DNA from 4 places in the Nonomuraea sp. NPDC049158 genome. Region 3 is predicted to be linked to each of the others. Evidence: riboswitches for the same ligand, from Rfam matches in the RefSeq annotation. Region 3 holds a riboswitch; each other region holds the start of a gene.
What was found. A riboswitch is a leader RNA that binds a small molecule or an ion and turns the genes downstream of it on or off. The one in region 3 is predicted to bind cyclic di-AMP.
Positions count from the first base shown of each region.

Region 1: another riboswitch for cyclic di-AMP. It lies ahead of AB0B61_RS17705 (CHAP domain-containing protein); the one in region 3 lies ahead of AB0B61_RS39535 (C40 family peptidase).
Region 2: another riboswitch for cyclic di-AMP. It lies ahead of AB0B61_RS40885 (CHAP domain-containing protein); the one in region 3 lies ahead of AB0B61_RS39535 (C40 family peptidase).
Region 4: another riboswitch for cyclic di-AMP. It lies ahead of AB0B61_RS05455 (hypothetical protein); the one in region 3 lies ahead of AB0B61_RS39535 (C40 family peptidase).

Region 1 is NZ_JBEZDM010000007.1:99,641-102,837, forward strand. Features, by position in the region: gene AB0B61_RS17695 (aldo/keto reductase) at 1-419, shown strand, start outside; gene AB0B61_RS17700 (Gfo/Idh/MocA family oxidoreductase) at 439-1,392, shown strand; cyclic di-AMP (ydaO/yuaA leader) riboswitch at 1,511-1,649, shown strand; gene AB0B61_RS17705 (CHAP domain-containing protein) at 1,661-2,341, shown strand; gene AB0B61_RS17710 (hypothetical protein) at 2,681-2,845, shown strand; gene AB0B61_RS17715 (hypothetical protein) at 2,959-3,099, opposite strand; gene AB0B61_RS17720 (helix-turn-helix domain-containing protein) at 3,147-3,197, opposite strand, start outside.
Region 2 is NZ_JBEZDM010000027.1:85,537-88,733, reverse strand. Features, by position in the region: gene AB0B61_RS40895 (GntR family transcriptional regulator) at 1-563, shown strand, start outside; gene AB0B61_RS40890 (LysE family translocator) at 702-1,331, opposite strand; gene AB0B61_RS40885 (CHAP domain-containing protein) at 1,415-1,966, opposite strand; cyclic di-AMP (ydaO/yuaA leader) riboswitch at 2,108-2,249, opposite strand; gene AB0B61_RS40880 (YciI family protein) at 2,556-2,897, shown strand; gene AB0B61_RS40875 (DUF6596 domain-containing protein) at 2,894-3,197, shown strand, end outside.
Region 3 is NZ_JBEZDM010000025.1:108,107-111,303, reverse strand. Features, by position in the region: gene AB0B61_RS39540 (GNAT family N-acetyltransferase) at 221-640, shown strand; gene AB0B61_RS39535 (C40 family peptidase) at 666-1,268, opposite strand; cyclic di-AMP (ydaO/yuaA leader) riboswitch at 1,272-1,408, opposite strand; gene AB0B61_RS39530 (helix-turn-helix transcriptional regulator) at 1,526-2,293, shown strand; gene AB0B61_RS39525 (LuxR C-terminal-related transcriptional regulator) at 2,276-3,197, opposite strand, start outside.
Region 4 is NZ_JBEZDM010000002.1:282,651-285,847, forward strand. Features, by position in the region: gene AB0B61_RS05445 (hypothetical protein) at 1-103, shown strand, start outside; gene AB0B61_RS05450 (alpha/beta hydrolase) at 169-1,011, opposite strand; gene AB0B61_RS05455 (hypothetical protein) at 1,137-1,877, opposite strand; cyclic di-AMP (ydaO/yuaA leader) riboswitch at 2,059-2,194, opposite strand; gene AB0B61_RS05460 (DUF5302 domain-containing protein) at 2,359-2,559, opposite strand; gene AB0B61_RS05465 (MDR family MFS transporter) at 2,608-3,197, opposite strand, start outside.

The sequences.
Region 1 (3,197 bases), on a different contig from region 3:
ATTTCACCGTCGAGACGCTCACCCGGGTCATCGACGAGGCCGACATCATTCCGTCCATCAACCAGATCGAGCTGCACCCGTACTTCCAGCAGCGCGGGCTACGGGAGTTCCACGAGGCCAACGGCATCCTCACCGAGGCGTGGAGCCCGCTGGGGCAGGGCAAGGGCCTGCTCGGCGACCCGGCGCTGGCCGTGCTGTCGGAGAAGCACGGCAAGACGCCCGCCCAGATCGTGCTGCGCTGGCACATCCAGCTGGGCAACGTGACGATCCCCAAGTCGGTCACGCCCGCGCGGATCAAGGAGAACTCCGAGGTGTTCGACTTCGTCCTCGACACCGAGGACATGGCGGCCATCGGCGCCCTGACCAAGCAGGACGGCCGGATCGGGCCCGACCCGGAGACTTTCAGCTGGATGGGGTAAGTCCCTAGGATCTTTCCCCATGAAGGATCTCGCATGGGGCATAGCGGCCACGGGTGTCATCGCTGCAAAGGTCGGGGCGGTCATCGCCGCGGAACCGGGGATGCGGGTGGCCGCCGTCGGCTCGCGTGACCTCGGCCGCGCGCGGGCGCTGGCCTCGGCACTGGACGCCGAGTCGGCGTACGGCTCGTACGCGGAGCTGTGCGCCGACCCCGGCGTCGACGCGATCTACGTGGCCACCCCGCACGCCCAGCACCTGGAGGTCGCCGAGGCGGCGATCGCGGCGGGCAAGGCGGTGTTGTGCGAGAAGCCGCTCGCCGCGTCCGTCGCCGACGCCGAGCGGATGGTCCGCCTCGCGCGCGAGGCCGGGGTGTTCCTGATGGAAGCCATGTGGACCCGGTTCAACCCGCTCATCCAGCGGGTGGCCGCCGATCCCCGGTTCGGGGAGATCCGCTCGGTCCAGGCGTCGTTCGGCTTCAAGGCTCCGTATGACCCCGCGCACCGGCTGTGGGCGCCGGAGCTGGGCGGCGGTGCGCTGCTCGACCTGGGCGTCTACTCGTTCGGACTGGCGCAGCTGCTGCTCGGGATGCCCTCAGAGATGCACGTCACGGGCTCGCTCGCGCCCTCAGGGGTGGACGCGGAGGCGGGCGGGGTGCTGGTCTATCCGGGCGGCAGGCGGGCGCTGGTGGAGTGCTCGCTGCTGGGTCCGTACGCGAACGACGCCCTCGTGGTGGGCACCGACATGCGCGCCCACATCACGGCGCCGTTCTGGGCGCCGGAGCGGGTCGTGCTGAGCGGGCCGTCGATGGAGACGGAGGAGCTCGTGCTCGATCCGGCGGACAACGGGTACGCGGGCGAGGTACGCGAGGTACGGGACGCCATGGCCGAAGGCAGGACCGAATCCGCGATCATGCCACTTGACGAAAGCCTTGCCATGATGGGGCTTCTGGCCGACGCGAGGGAGCAGCTCTCTTAGCTGGCGATTTATCCATTTGTAAGACCCTTGCCTCTTGCATTACCTTTGTGGTCATATGAGGCATACGTCCGGTTTGTCCGTTCGTTGCCAGACCATCGCACAAAGGCATCACAGGACCGTCCTGTGACCGCTGAATCCGCCTCGCGCGGAACCGGGGACCCATCGTCCTTTGGGGTGTATCGGCACGTCACGTGCCGTAGGACAGCTTCCACGTCCGAACCCGTCAGCTAACCCGGTAAGCGGCATGGAAGCAAGGAGTACCCCCTCGATGGCCAAGTCCCATCTTTTTCGTGCCACCAAGTCGACCTTCGCTCACGCCGTCCTCGGCGTGAGCGTCGCGGCCGCCGCCCTCGCCGGCCAGTCCGCCGCCCACGCGGACACCACCACCGCCCACGCCGCCGCGGCTCCGGCACACGCCGCCGCGAAGAGCCACCCGGAGAGCGAGATCAAGGCCAAGGCCACGGTCTCGCGAGTTCTGGCGCTGGCCAAGGCCCAGGTCGGCACCACTGAGAACGCCTACGGTGGCGGCACCAAGTTCCAGAAGTGGTACATGAACTCCCCCCGCGCCCTGGAGACCCTCAGGCGCGACGGCGGCACCCGGGCTGACTACCTGAACGCCGCCTGGTGCTCGATGTTCGTCTCGTGGGTCGGCGACCAGTCCGGCGCGCGCAGCATGGTCGGCTGGGACGCTTACACGGTCGAGCACGCGAAGTGGTTCGCCCACAACAACCACTGGGGCACGACCCCGAAGCCGGGTGCCGTGGTGTTCTTCTCGTGGGGCGGCAGCAAGAGCCTGGACGACATCGAGCATGTCGGGTTCGTCGTCAAGGACAACCACGACGGGACGATCTCCACGATCGAGGGCAACACCGGCAACGGCAGCGTCCAGCAGCGCGTCCGGCCGACGTCCCAGGTGGTCGGCTACGGCTACCCGAGCTACGGCGCCTGACGACTTCCTGATCGAGGGCTCTTCTGCCGACGAGCGCGCGTCCTTCTGGACGCGCGCTCGTCGGCGTCTCCCCTGGCGTGCGACTTCCCTGGCGTGCGTTTTCCCTGGCGCGGCGGTCAGGCGCCGCTCCCCTCGCGCTGCCGTGAGCGGCTCCTCGGAGGCGACGCTCCCGTACTTGCTACCAAAAAGCCCACCACGTTGCGCTTAACAGCGCATGGCTGCCCTATCTGCCTATCAGACCGCAACCCCCCAAGTTTGGGGATGTCACGGGCCTGCCGTCACCTCAGACACTGACGGTGGCCGGACAGCGAGCCGGTTCTCGATACTGGAGGAGGGGACATGTCACCGACGACGCAGCAGGACAACTGGCGCTTCTGCAACAAGTGCTACACCCTTTGGTGGAACGGCCGCCCCGACAACGGGCACTGCCCCGCAGGCGGCGCCCACGAGGGACACGGCAGTTGGAACTTCTACCTCCCGGCGAACCCCGCCGAGCACATCTGACGCAGGACCAGCCCCCCGCCCGATCTCCCCGCAGCGCCACGGCGTCGCGGGGAGATCGGCGTTGGATCCCAGGCGTCAGGGGGAAGATGCTCGGCGGCGACGCGGCGGGCGCCTCAGCAGCCGTCGGTCACGTAGCAGCCCTTCACCTTCCACTTACCGCTGTAGTAGGCGCCGCTGGTGGCCTTGCTCGTGCTGCCCACGGAGACCAGACTGCCCGGGATGTAGGAGCAGGACGAGGTGGAGCAGAAGATCACCCCAGCAATCCGGAAATCTCCCCATCCGGATGCTGGATAGGTGACCGTCAGCGGGCCAGGCCGGTCATCGCGAGCGACAGCAGGCGCTGGGCCATCTG
Region 2 (3,197 bases), on a different contig from region 3:
GGCATATCCCGCTCGGCAGCCGGGTCAAGATCGACGCTCTGGCCGCGCAGCTCAAGATCTCCAACACGCCGATCCGCCAGGCCCTGGGGCGGCTGGAGGCCGACGGGCTGGTCAGCAAGCATCCCTACCGCGGCTTCGTCGCCGCCGACCTGCCCGACCGCAAGACGATCTCCGACCTCTACGAGTGCAGGCTGCTGCTCGAACCTCCCACTGCGGCCCGCGCCGCCCAGGAGTTCCGTACGGAGGATCGGGCGTTCCTGCGCCGGCAGGTCGACGTGCCGGGCGGCGACCTCACCGCGATGGCCAAGGCCGACGAACTGCTGCACGGCAAACTCGCCCAGATGTCCGGGAACCTGGTCGTGGCCGACACGCTGGAGCGGTTGTTCGTCCGTTCGCGCGCTTTCCGGATCTTCTACGCCAGGGAAGGCGCCGCCGAGCTCACGCGCGCCGAGCACGAGGCCATCGTGCGGGCGGTCGTGGCGGGCGACGGCCCGGCCGCGGCGGACGCGATGACCGGCCACCTGCGGTCGGCGGGGGAGCGAATGCTCGCGTCACTGCCGTGAGGCTCGCGGCCGGCGGCCTGCTCCCGGGCATGTCCCCAGCCGCCACGTAGATGAGAGTCGCGGATTAGCGTCGCCCGGCAGGGCGGGGCCAGGTGGGTGGCGGAGGCCGCGTTCCTCCGCCGGCTGTGCCGCAGTCGGTCAGCGTTCGGCCGCGAGGGTGACGCCCAAACCGATGAACACGCTCCCGGTCGCGGCGTCGATCCGGCGGCGCACCGCCTGACGGCCGCGCAGCCAGCCGCCGATGCGCCCGGCCAGCACGCCGACCGTCGCGTCGGCCAGGAACTCCAGGACGATCAGGATGGCGCCGAGGACGGCGAACTGCAGCCAGACCGGCCCCGCCCCGGGATCGATGAACTGGGGCAGGAAAGCGACCATGAACGTGAACGTCTGCGGATTGGCCATGGAGGAGACCACGCCGTTGAGGAAGGCACGCCGGCCGGACATTCCGCGGCTGGCCGGATCGTCGGCCTGGCTGTTCTTGCGGTTGCGGATCATCTGGACGCCGAGGTAGATCAGGTACGCGGCGCCGGCGAGCCGTAGCACCGTGAACACGACCGGGAACGTCGTCAGCAGCACGGCGAGCCCGGCGGCGGCCGCGGCGATGTACAACGCGTCACCCGTGATCACGCCGACCGTGGCCAGCAGCCCGGCGCGGGGCCCACCCCGCAGACCGCATCCCAGCACGAACAGCATGTCCGGTCCGGGGGTGATCAGAGCGACGATGGTGGTCGCGGTGAAAACGGCGAGCAGGTGCGGATCGATCGGCATGTGATGATCTTTCCACCTCTGGTGTCGGCGCACCGCTCCGGGGGGACGCCGCTCGGGGGGTGCCACAGGCGCCAGACCAGTTGTCAGGCGGCGTACTGCGGGTAGCCGTAGCCGACGACCTGGGAGGTGGGACGGACGCGCTGCTCGACCTTGCCGTTGCCGGTGTTGCCCTCGACCGTGGAGATCGTGCCGTCGCCGTTGTCCTTGACCACGAAGCCGACGTGGCTGATGGAGCTCAGGTCCTTGCTGCCGCTCCAGGAGTAGAAGACCACGGCGCCGGGCTTGGCCACGGTGCCCCAGCGGTGGTTGGCGGCGAACCACTTGGCGTGGGCGACGGTGTAGGCGTCCCAGCCGACCTGGGAGCGGGCGCCGGTCTCCTCGCCGACCCAGGAGACGAACATCGAGCACCAGGCGGCGTTCAGGTAGTCCTGCCTGCTGCCGCCGTCACGCTGGACGGTCTCGGCGGCGCGGGCCGAGTTCATGTACCACTTCTGGAACTTGGTGCCGCCGCCGTTGGCGTCCTCGGACGTTCCGACCTGGGCCTTGGCCAGGTTCAGGACCTGCTGGGCGGTGACGTTCACCTTGGTCTCGCCGTTCCTGCCGCCCTGCGCGGAGGCGGGGGCGGCCTGAGCCACGGCGGCGGTGTGCTGCGTGGGGGCCGTGGCGGCTGTGTCGGCGTTCGCCGCGGTGTGGGCGCCGAGGGCGGCGGCGGTGAGGGTCGCGCCGAGCGCGATCTTGGCATAGCTGATCTTGGGGGTGCGGATAATGGTGATTACTCCTTGCTTCCATTCCGCTTACCGGGTTAGCTGACGGGCTCGGGCGTGGAAGCTGCCCTACGGCACGTTGTCGTGCCGATTAGCCCCGATCGAGACATGGGTCCCCGGTCCCGCGCACAGGCGGGTTCAGCGGTCACAGGTGATTTCCTGTGATGCATGTGATGGGTATGACGTCCGTACTCGGACATTGGCGGCGCGGCCAGAGGGATACTCACTGTCTAGGCCAGGCGCACAGATGGGTATAACGCACCCCTGACCTGGGTAATTCCATCGCCATGAAATTGCCACGCCCAGCCCGGCCGGCTCGTCGATCCGTCAAGTAGCGGGGGTGCCTTGCTGAAGTCGCGCCAGGGCGCATCTGGAGAAGGTTCGCGTACGGTCTGTCGAATTCGCGTCGCCCGTCCGACGTAGAGGCGTACCGACCGGACGCACAGTCAAGGAGACCCTCATGGCCCAGTACGCGATCCTCATCTTCGACGACGCCGCGGCCGGCGACTACACCCCTGAGCAGCAGGCGGCGAGCCAGCGGCACGCCGACGACCTCGTCGACTCCGGCGCCATGATCGCGGCGTACGCGCTGCGGTCCGCCGACACCTCGTTGCGCGGCGACGCGGTCACCGACGGGCCCTTCATCGACGCCAAGGAAGTCGTCGCCGGCGTCTGCGTCATCGAGGCCCCTGACCTGGACGCCGCCCTGGACCTGGCGCGTCGCAACCCCGCCGTCCAGTGGGGCCGTGGCGGCGTCGAGGTACGTCCCGTCGCAGGCGGCATCGCGCCCGTCGCCCGATGACGGCTGCGACGGCCGCGGAACAGACGGCCCCGGAACAAGGGTGCGCGGGCCAGGCGGGCGCGAGACAGGCGGTGGCCGACGCGCATCGGCGCGAGTGGGCTTTCGTGCTCGCCGCGACGGTGCGCGTCGCGCAGGACCTGGACCTGGCCGAGGAGTCGAAGCTGCCCCTGCTGGTGGAGCCCGACGAGCCCGCTCCGCACAGGCTGACGGACCACGACGAGGCGGACGCGGCGAAACTCGAGGACGCCGTACCCGACGAACGGCTGCGGCTCATCTTCACCTGCTGCCATCCCACCCTCG
Region 3 (3,197 bases):
GCTGGACCTGATCGCTGCCCAGCTGGGCAGGCGTCAGCACCGTACGACATGAGAGGCACAGCACCATGGCGAACCGGGACGCCATCGCGCTCGATGACCCGGTGGGCGCATCACTGCGCGGTCACCACGCGCACCATGCCCGCCGGCTCGGCAGGGCGGCCACTTACCAGCCGGATGTCGCGACCTTCTCCGCGGTGAGCGCCGACCCGGATCCGCAGGAGTGGGCCGACCTCGCCCGGCTGCTCGGCCGAGGCGAGCTCGCCGACATGTTCAGCCGCGCAACGGTGCCGCCGCCGGACTGGGAGCCGGTCTTCGTCCTCGAAGGCCGCCAGATGACCTGGTCCGGCGGCGGCCGCCGCCCTGCCGAGACCGGCACCGAGGTGGTCGAACTCGGCAGGGACAGCGTGCCCGAGATGCTCGATCTCGTCGCGCGGGCCAAGCCGGGGCCGCCGCCCCCGAGGCACGCGGGCGAGGCCATGCCGCCCGCCTGGTCGGTGCGCTCGTCGCCCGGATCGTGGCTCGTGACGAACGTCCCTTCATACATGTGGCCGAGGCGAACACCGGCGCGATCGCCCTCTACGAGCGGCTCGGATTCGAGACCCGCAAGCCCGTGACCTTCCGGGGGTTCCGCACGCCGTGACGGCTTCCGTCACTGAGCCGGGGCGCTACCGGACCTTGGTCCGCAGGGCCCCCGCCGTTGGCCACAGGCCGGCGGTGAGCAGGGTGGTCTTGCGTTGCTCGATGGAGAGCCGCACGCCCTTGGGGTCCGGCCGTACGGCGCCCGCGAACGAGTCCCTGCGCCAGTCGGAGAGCTTCTCCTCCTTGACCACGTCTCCGGTGTGCGGCGCGTGCACCATGTATCCGGGCCTCGAGATCATCCCCACGTGCCCGAGTCCGTGGAAGAAGACCAGGTCACCTGGCTTGAGGTGGGCCCAGGAGATCTTCTTGGAGAACGCGCTGTACTGCTCCGTCGTGGTGCGCGGCAGCTCGATCCCGGCGTGCTTGTACGCCTTGAGCATGAGCCCGGAGCAGTCGTAGCCGCTGTCGCTGGTCCCGCCCCAGACGTACGGGATACCGCGCTTCTTCATGGCGAACTTCAGGGCGACCTTCCAGGCCGGAGTGGTCTGGCCCGTCTGCTGCTGGACGGGCTTGCTCTCGGTGCCGGTAGAGGTGCTGGGGCCGGTAGGGGTGGTGGGGTCGGCGTGAGCTGGAGCGGCCAGAGTGAGCCCGGCGACGGCTGCCGCCAGGCAGATGGCGAGGGGAGCCACTGCTGTGTCCTTCCATACGGCCTACCGGGTTAGCTGACGGGCTCGGGCCTGGAAGTGGCCCTACGGCTATGCCGATTCGCCCCAGAGGGAACTTGGGTCCCCGGCTCCACGCGGGTGAGTGGATTAGGCGGGACGAACACTAACAAAACGGTCAAAGACTTGTAAACTGTCTAAAATCGGGCGTCAACTAGGCGGGCATGACATGGCAGGTAATCGACACCACCCTGGAAGGCCAGGTAGAACCAGCCACTATGCACATGGATCAGCCGATAGGGGAGTTGCTGCGAGACTGGCGGCACCTGCGCGGGCTCACGCAGCTCGACCTGGCCCTCCAGACCGACGTGTCCGCGCGGCACGTCAGCTTCGTCGAGACCGGGCGGACGATCCCGAGCCGGTCCATGGTGCTGCGCCTGGCCGAGCAGCTCGATGTGCCGCTGCGCGCGCGCAACCGGCTGCTGCTCGCGGCCGGGTACGCGCCCATCTACCCCGAGCGCCCGCTTGACGACCCCGACCTGGGCAAGGCGTACGAGGCGCTCCAGCGGATCCTGCGCGGTCACGAGCCGTATCCGGCGATGGCCCTGGACCACCGGTGGAACCTGTTACTGGCCAACGACGCCATGAACGTCTTCCTCGACGACGTGGACCCGGCCCTCCTGCGGCCGCCGGTGAACATGATGCGACTCGGCCTGCATCCGGACGGGTTCGCGCCACGCGTGCGGAACCTGGCGCAGGTCCGCGGGTTCCTGCTGCCCCGGCTCGCCAGGCAGGTCGCCCGCGCGGGTGATCCGGAGCTGAGCGCGCTCTACGAGGAGCTGCTGACCTATGGAGACGATGGCGAGGCGCCTCTGCCCGACCCCGCAGACATCGCGTTGCCCGTACGGATCACGCATCGGGGGGACGAGCTCTGCTTCTTCAGTACGATCACGACGTTCGGCGCGGCGTTCGACATCACCCTGGAAGGGGTCGCCGTCGAGGCGTATTTCCCCGCCGACGACGAGACCACGCGGCTAGTCGGGAACCGTTGATGCCACTGATGTGGCCAGTTCGGTACGGTTCGCGACACCCAGCTTCGCGTACACGTGAGCCAGGTGCGTCTTGACCGTACTGCGGCTCATGAAGAGCCGTTTGCCGATCTCCGGGTTCGTCAGCCCGTCGACGGCCAGCTGGACGACCTCGCGCTCGGCGGGGGTCAGGCTGGCCCAGCCGCTCGCCGGCCGCCGCCGGGTGGTGCGGGCCCGCCGCGCGTAGGCGATGGCCTCGTCGAGGTCCATCAGACGGCCCTCGGCCAGCGCGTCGTCGTACTCGGGCGCCCCCAGGGCCGGCTCCGTATGGAGGGTGTGGTCCGGCCGTGGACAGCCCAGATCGTCCCGCGCCCGGTCGCAGGCGCCCAGCAGGCGGGCGGCCTGGAGCGGCGAGCCGCGTTGGGCGGCCAGGGAGACCAGCGCGTCCAGACTGTCCAGGCAGGCCAGGCGGAGTCCGTGCTCGGCTCGTAGGGCGAGGGCCTCGTGGTGCAGGAGTACGGCCCGATCCGGGTCGGCCAGGAACGCCTGCTGCTCCAGCGCGGCGGCGATCAGCCTCGGCATCCCCTGGGTTCTGGCGAGTTCGAGGGCGCCCGAGCAGCTGCGCTCGGCCGCCGCGAGGTCACCGGCCGCGCGCAGGGCGGCCACGAGAGCTATGCGGGTCTCGAGCGCGAGATCCTCGTCCGAGGCGTCGCCTCCGGACCAGGAAGCCTCGCGGCGGTACGACTCGATCGCGAGGTCCGGCCGGCCGTCCCCCAAGTGGATCTGGCCGATCGCCAGCGCCAGCCGTGGGATGAAGGGCTGCGCGGGCGCCCGGTCCACCAGGCGGACGATCGGGTCGAGGGCCTCTCGCGCCTCGGCCGGTCGGCCCTGGAGCCCGCGGACGAAGGCCAGGACACTCCGGGCGGTG
Region 4 (3,197 bases), on a different contig from region 3:
CGGCAAGGGGCTCTTCCTCTATCTCGCACTGGATCGGGCACGGGCCAACCTGGCGCTGGCCCGGCACCAGCTCCGCGGGATCGAGGAGAAGCTGGAGGTCTGAGAGATCCGGTGGCTCGCGTCCGGGCGCGGCGGACACGAGCCACCGACCTCCACCGATCCCTTACGTCAGCTCGTGGTGAGCTTGGTGATGGCGCCGACGATGTCCGGCCAGAGCGGCCGGGGCAGGTCATGGCCCATACCGGGGAACGTCAGCAGCGTGGCGCCCGGAATCGCCGCCGCCGTGGCGTGGCCGGCGGCGACCGGGACGAGAGCGTCGGCCTCGCCGTGGATGACCAGGGCGGGGATCCCCAGCGTGCCGAGCCGCTCCGTGCGGTCACCGGAGGCCATGATCGCGGCCAGCTGCCGGGTCGTGCCCGGCGGGTCGAAGCACCGGTCGTACGCCTGGCCGGACAGCCGCAGGATGCGTTCCCGGTCCATGTCGAAGCCGGGCGAACCGATCACCGCCCAGGTCCTCAAGGACTGGGCGAGCACGGCGTCCCGATCGGTCGGGGGCGCGGCGAGCAGCACCGCGCTGGCCTCCGGCGTGGGCGGGGCCACGTCCGGGCCGGGCGTCGACATGATCGAGGTAAGGGTCAGGACCCGCTCGGGGTGCCGGATGGCGAGCGTCTGGGCGATCATCCCGCCCATCGAGGCGCCCACGACGTGGGCGGCGGTCCAGCCGAGGACGTCCATCAGCCCGGCGGCGTCGTCGGCCATGTCGTCCAGCAGATACGAAGAGGACGTCCCCAGTGTGGGAACGCCCTCGTCGTGCAGGTGTGTGGAGAGTCCGGAGTCCCGGTTGTCGAATCTGACGACGTGATGGCCCTGCTCCGCCAGGAGCTCGCAGAGCTCGTCGTCCCAGTGGATGAGCTGGGCGCCGAGCCCCATGATGAGGAGCAGGGGACGTCCGCCGGGTGAGCCGAAGGTCTCGTACGCGATCTCGATGCCGTTGGCGGCTGCAATGGTCACCAGGTCAGAATGACATTCTGTTTCCCGCGACGCAAAGACCGCCAGCTCCGGACTTGACGACCATCGAGATCGTCGGCTCCGGACCTGGCGGCCGCCAGCGAGACCGTCTTCGGACCTGACGGCCGTCAGCGCCGGACGAGCTTGCGGATCCGGTCGCGGCCGACCGTCGAGCCGCCGAACATCGCCAGCGCGACCGCCGCGGCGGCGCCACCGATGGCGTTCGACTCAACGACCTTCTCTTCGGCCTTGTCGGCCTTCTTGGCGGCCACCGGCACGGCCTTGGCGGGAGCGGGCTTGACCGCGGCGGGCTTGTCGCCCTCGGCCACGATCTTCGGGGGCTTGGCGGGGTTGCGGTCCACGACGGCGTACGAACCGGTGGAGAAGGGCAGCGGGTAGTTCTTCTTGCCCGGGCCACTGCCCCACTTGGTGATGACGTAGTCGATCTTGATGTGGCCCGCGCCACCGTTGCCGTCCACGCCCAGCGTGCTGGAGTTGAAGCGGCCGCCGGTCAGGGCGGCGAAGGTCTTGGCGTCGAGGTCGAGCATGACGCCGCTGGAGGACGGCACGCCCGGGCCGCGGTCGCCGACGAAGAAGGGCATCTTCTTGCCCTTGTAGACGACGTAGCCCTCGGTCATGAGCGGCCAGCTCGGGCTGGCGGCGAGCCCCTTCTGCATGGGCTTGCCGCTGGCCGGCAGCCCGGTGTCCCCGGCGCGGCCGGAGGAGTCGTCCCAGAAGTAGGACGCGGTGGTCTTGCCCTTGAGCAGGACCTTCTTGTCACTGCCGGAATCGGCGTGTGCGGCGGTGCCTGCGCCGATGGAGATCGCACCGACGACGGCGGCGGTGAGCATGGCAGATCGAACAGACATGGAGTAGCAAAGTCCTTTATACGGGAACAAGGGGATTGCGCTCGCGAAAGGTGTGCGTAGCCGGGCAAAACGCCAAACGGGCGCTACGTGGAGCGTGGAAGAGCGGGGGGAAGGTGCCGGTCAGTCAGCGGACGACAACACGCGGGCTGGCGGCACGACGCGGGGGTTACGCATGCGGTAGGTGTCCTCTCCATCTCGCCTACCGGGTTAGCTGACGGGTTCGGACGTGGAGATGCCCTACCGACCGCGGTCGGATTCACCCCTAAGGAACGTTTGGTTCCCCGGTTCCCGCGAGCGGGATTCGGCGCCTGCCGGTTGGTACTCCCCTGTTGAAGCCCCAAAGTCACCGGCTGGTAACTCCATGAACTATAGGTACCGAACCGGACAAAGGCAAACATAAGGCCATGAAACGGGCGAAGATCTACCTAGGAGGTCAAGAAAAAAGGGGGTACGGCATGCCGTACCCCCAGAAAAGCTCAGGTCAACCGCCGCTCTTCCGCCTGAAAGAACGCTTGCTGGCGGCGGGCCCGTGAGCGCCGTGAATCTTGGAAGGGTCGTTGCCCCTGCCACCCGCGCTCGAGTCGGCATGCTGGTTACGCTTGCGATCCAGCGCCTCGCGGAACTTGCGCTTCATCTCGTCCTCGGGAGTTTCGTCGACTTCCGGCTCCGGTGTTTCCGCCATGAGGACCTCCTGGTGTTGGGGACAAGAACCAGCTTCCCATGACGGCGCTCAGGACGCGAAACTGGCCTCGACCTTGGGCTGCGGGGTTTCCCGGTCGATCCGCGCACCGGGCATGGCGATCAGGGCGACCAGCGCCACGAGGGCGCCCGCCACACCCAGCGAGGGGATGACCAGGGCCGCGGCCGAGGCGTGCGCGGCGGCCAGCCCGTGCAGCGGCGCCTCGGTGGCGATGACGGAGGTGTAGGCGGTGCCGGCCAGCGCCAGGGCGACCGAGCCGCCGATCTGGCGGAAGAACGTCAGGTTGGCCGAGGCCGTACCCATGTACTGGGGCGGCACCGAGTCCCGCACGGCCACGGTCAGGCCGGAGAGCATCGGGCCCATGCCGAGGCCGATCAGCGCCATCCACCCGACGAGCACCCAGGCAGGCGTGTCCACCGTCAGGCCGGCGCACAGCAGCGTGCCCACGACCAGGAGGAACGGCGCCGCCACCAGCCACGGCTTGTAGACGCGCGTCCGGCTGATCAGCGCGCCCACGACCATGCTGCCCACCACCATGGCCAGGGTCAGCGGGTAGATCCGCAGTCCCGACTCGGTGGCGCTGGCGCCGAGCGCCTCCTGGAAGTAGCGCGGCAGGAACA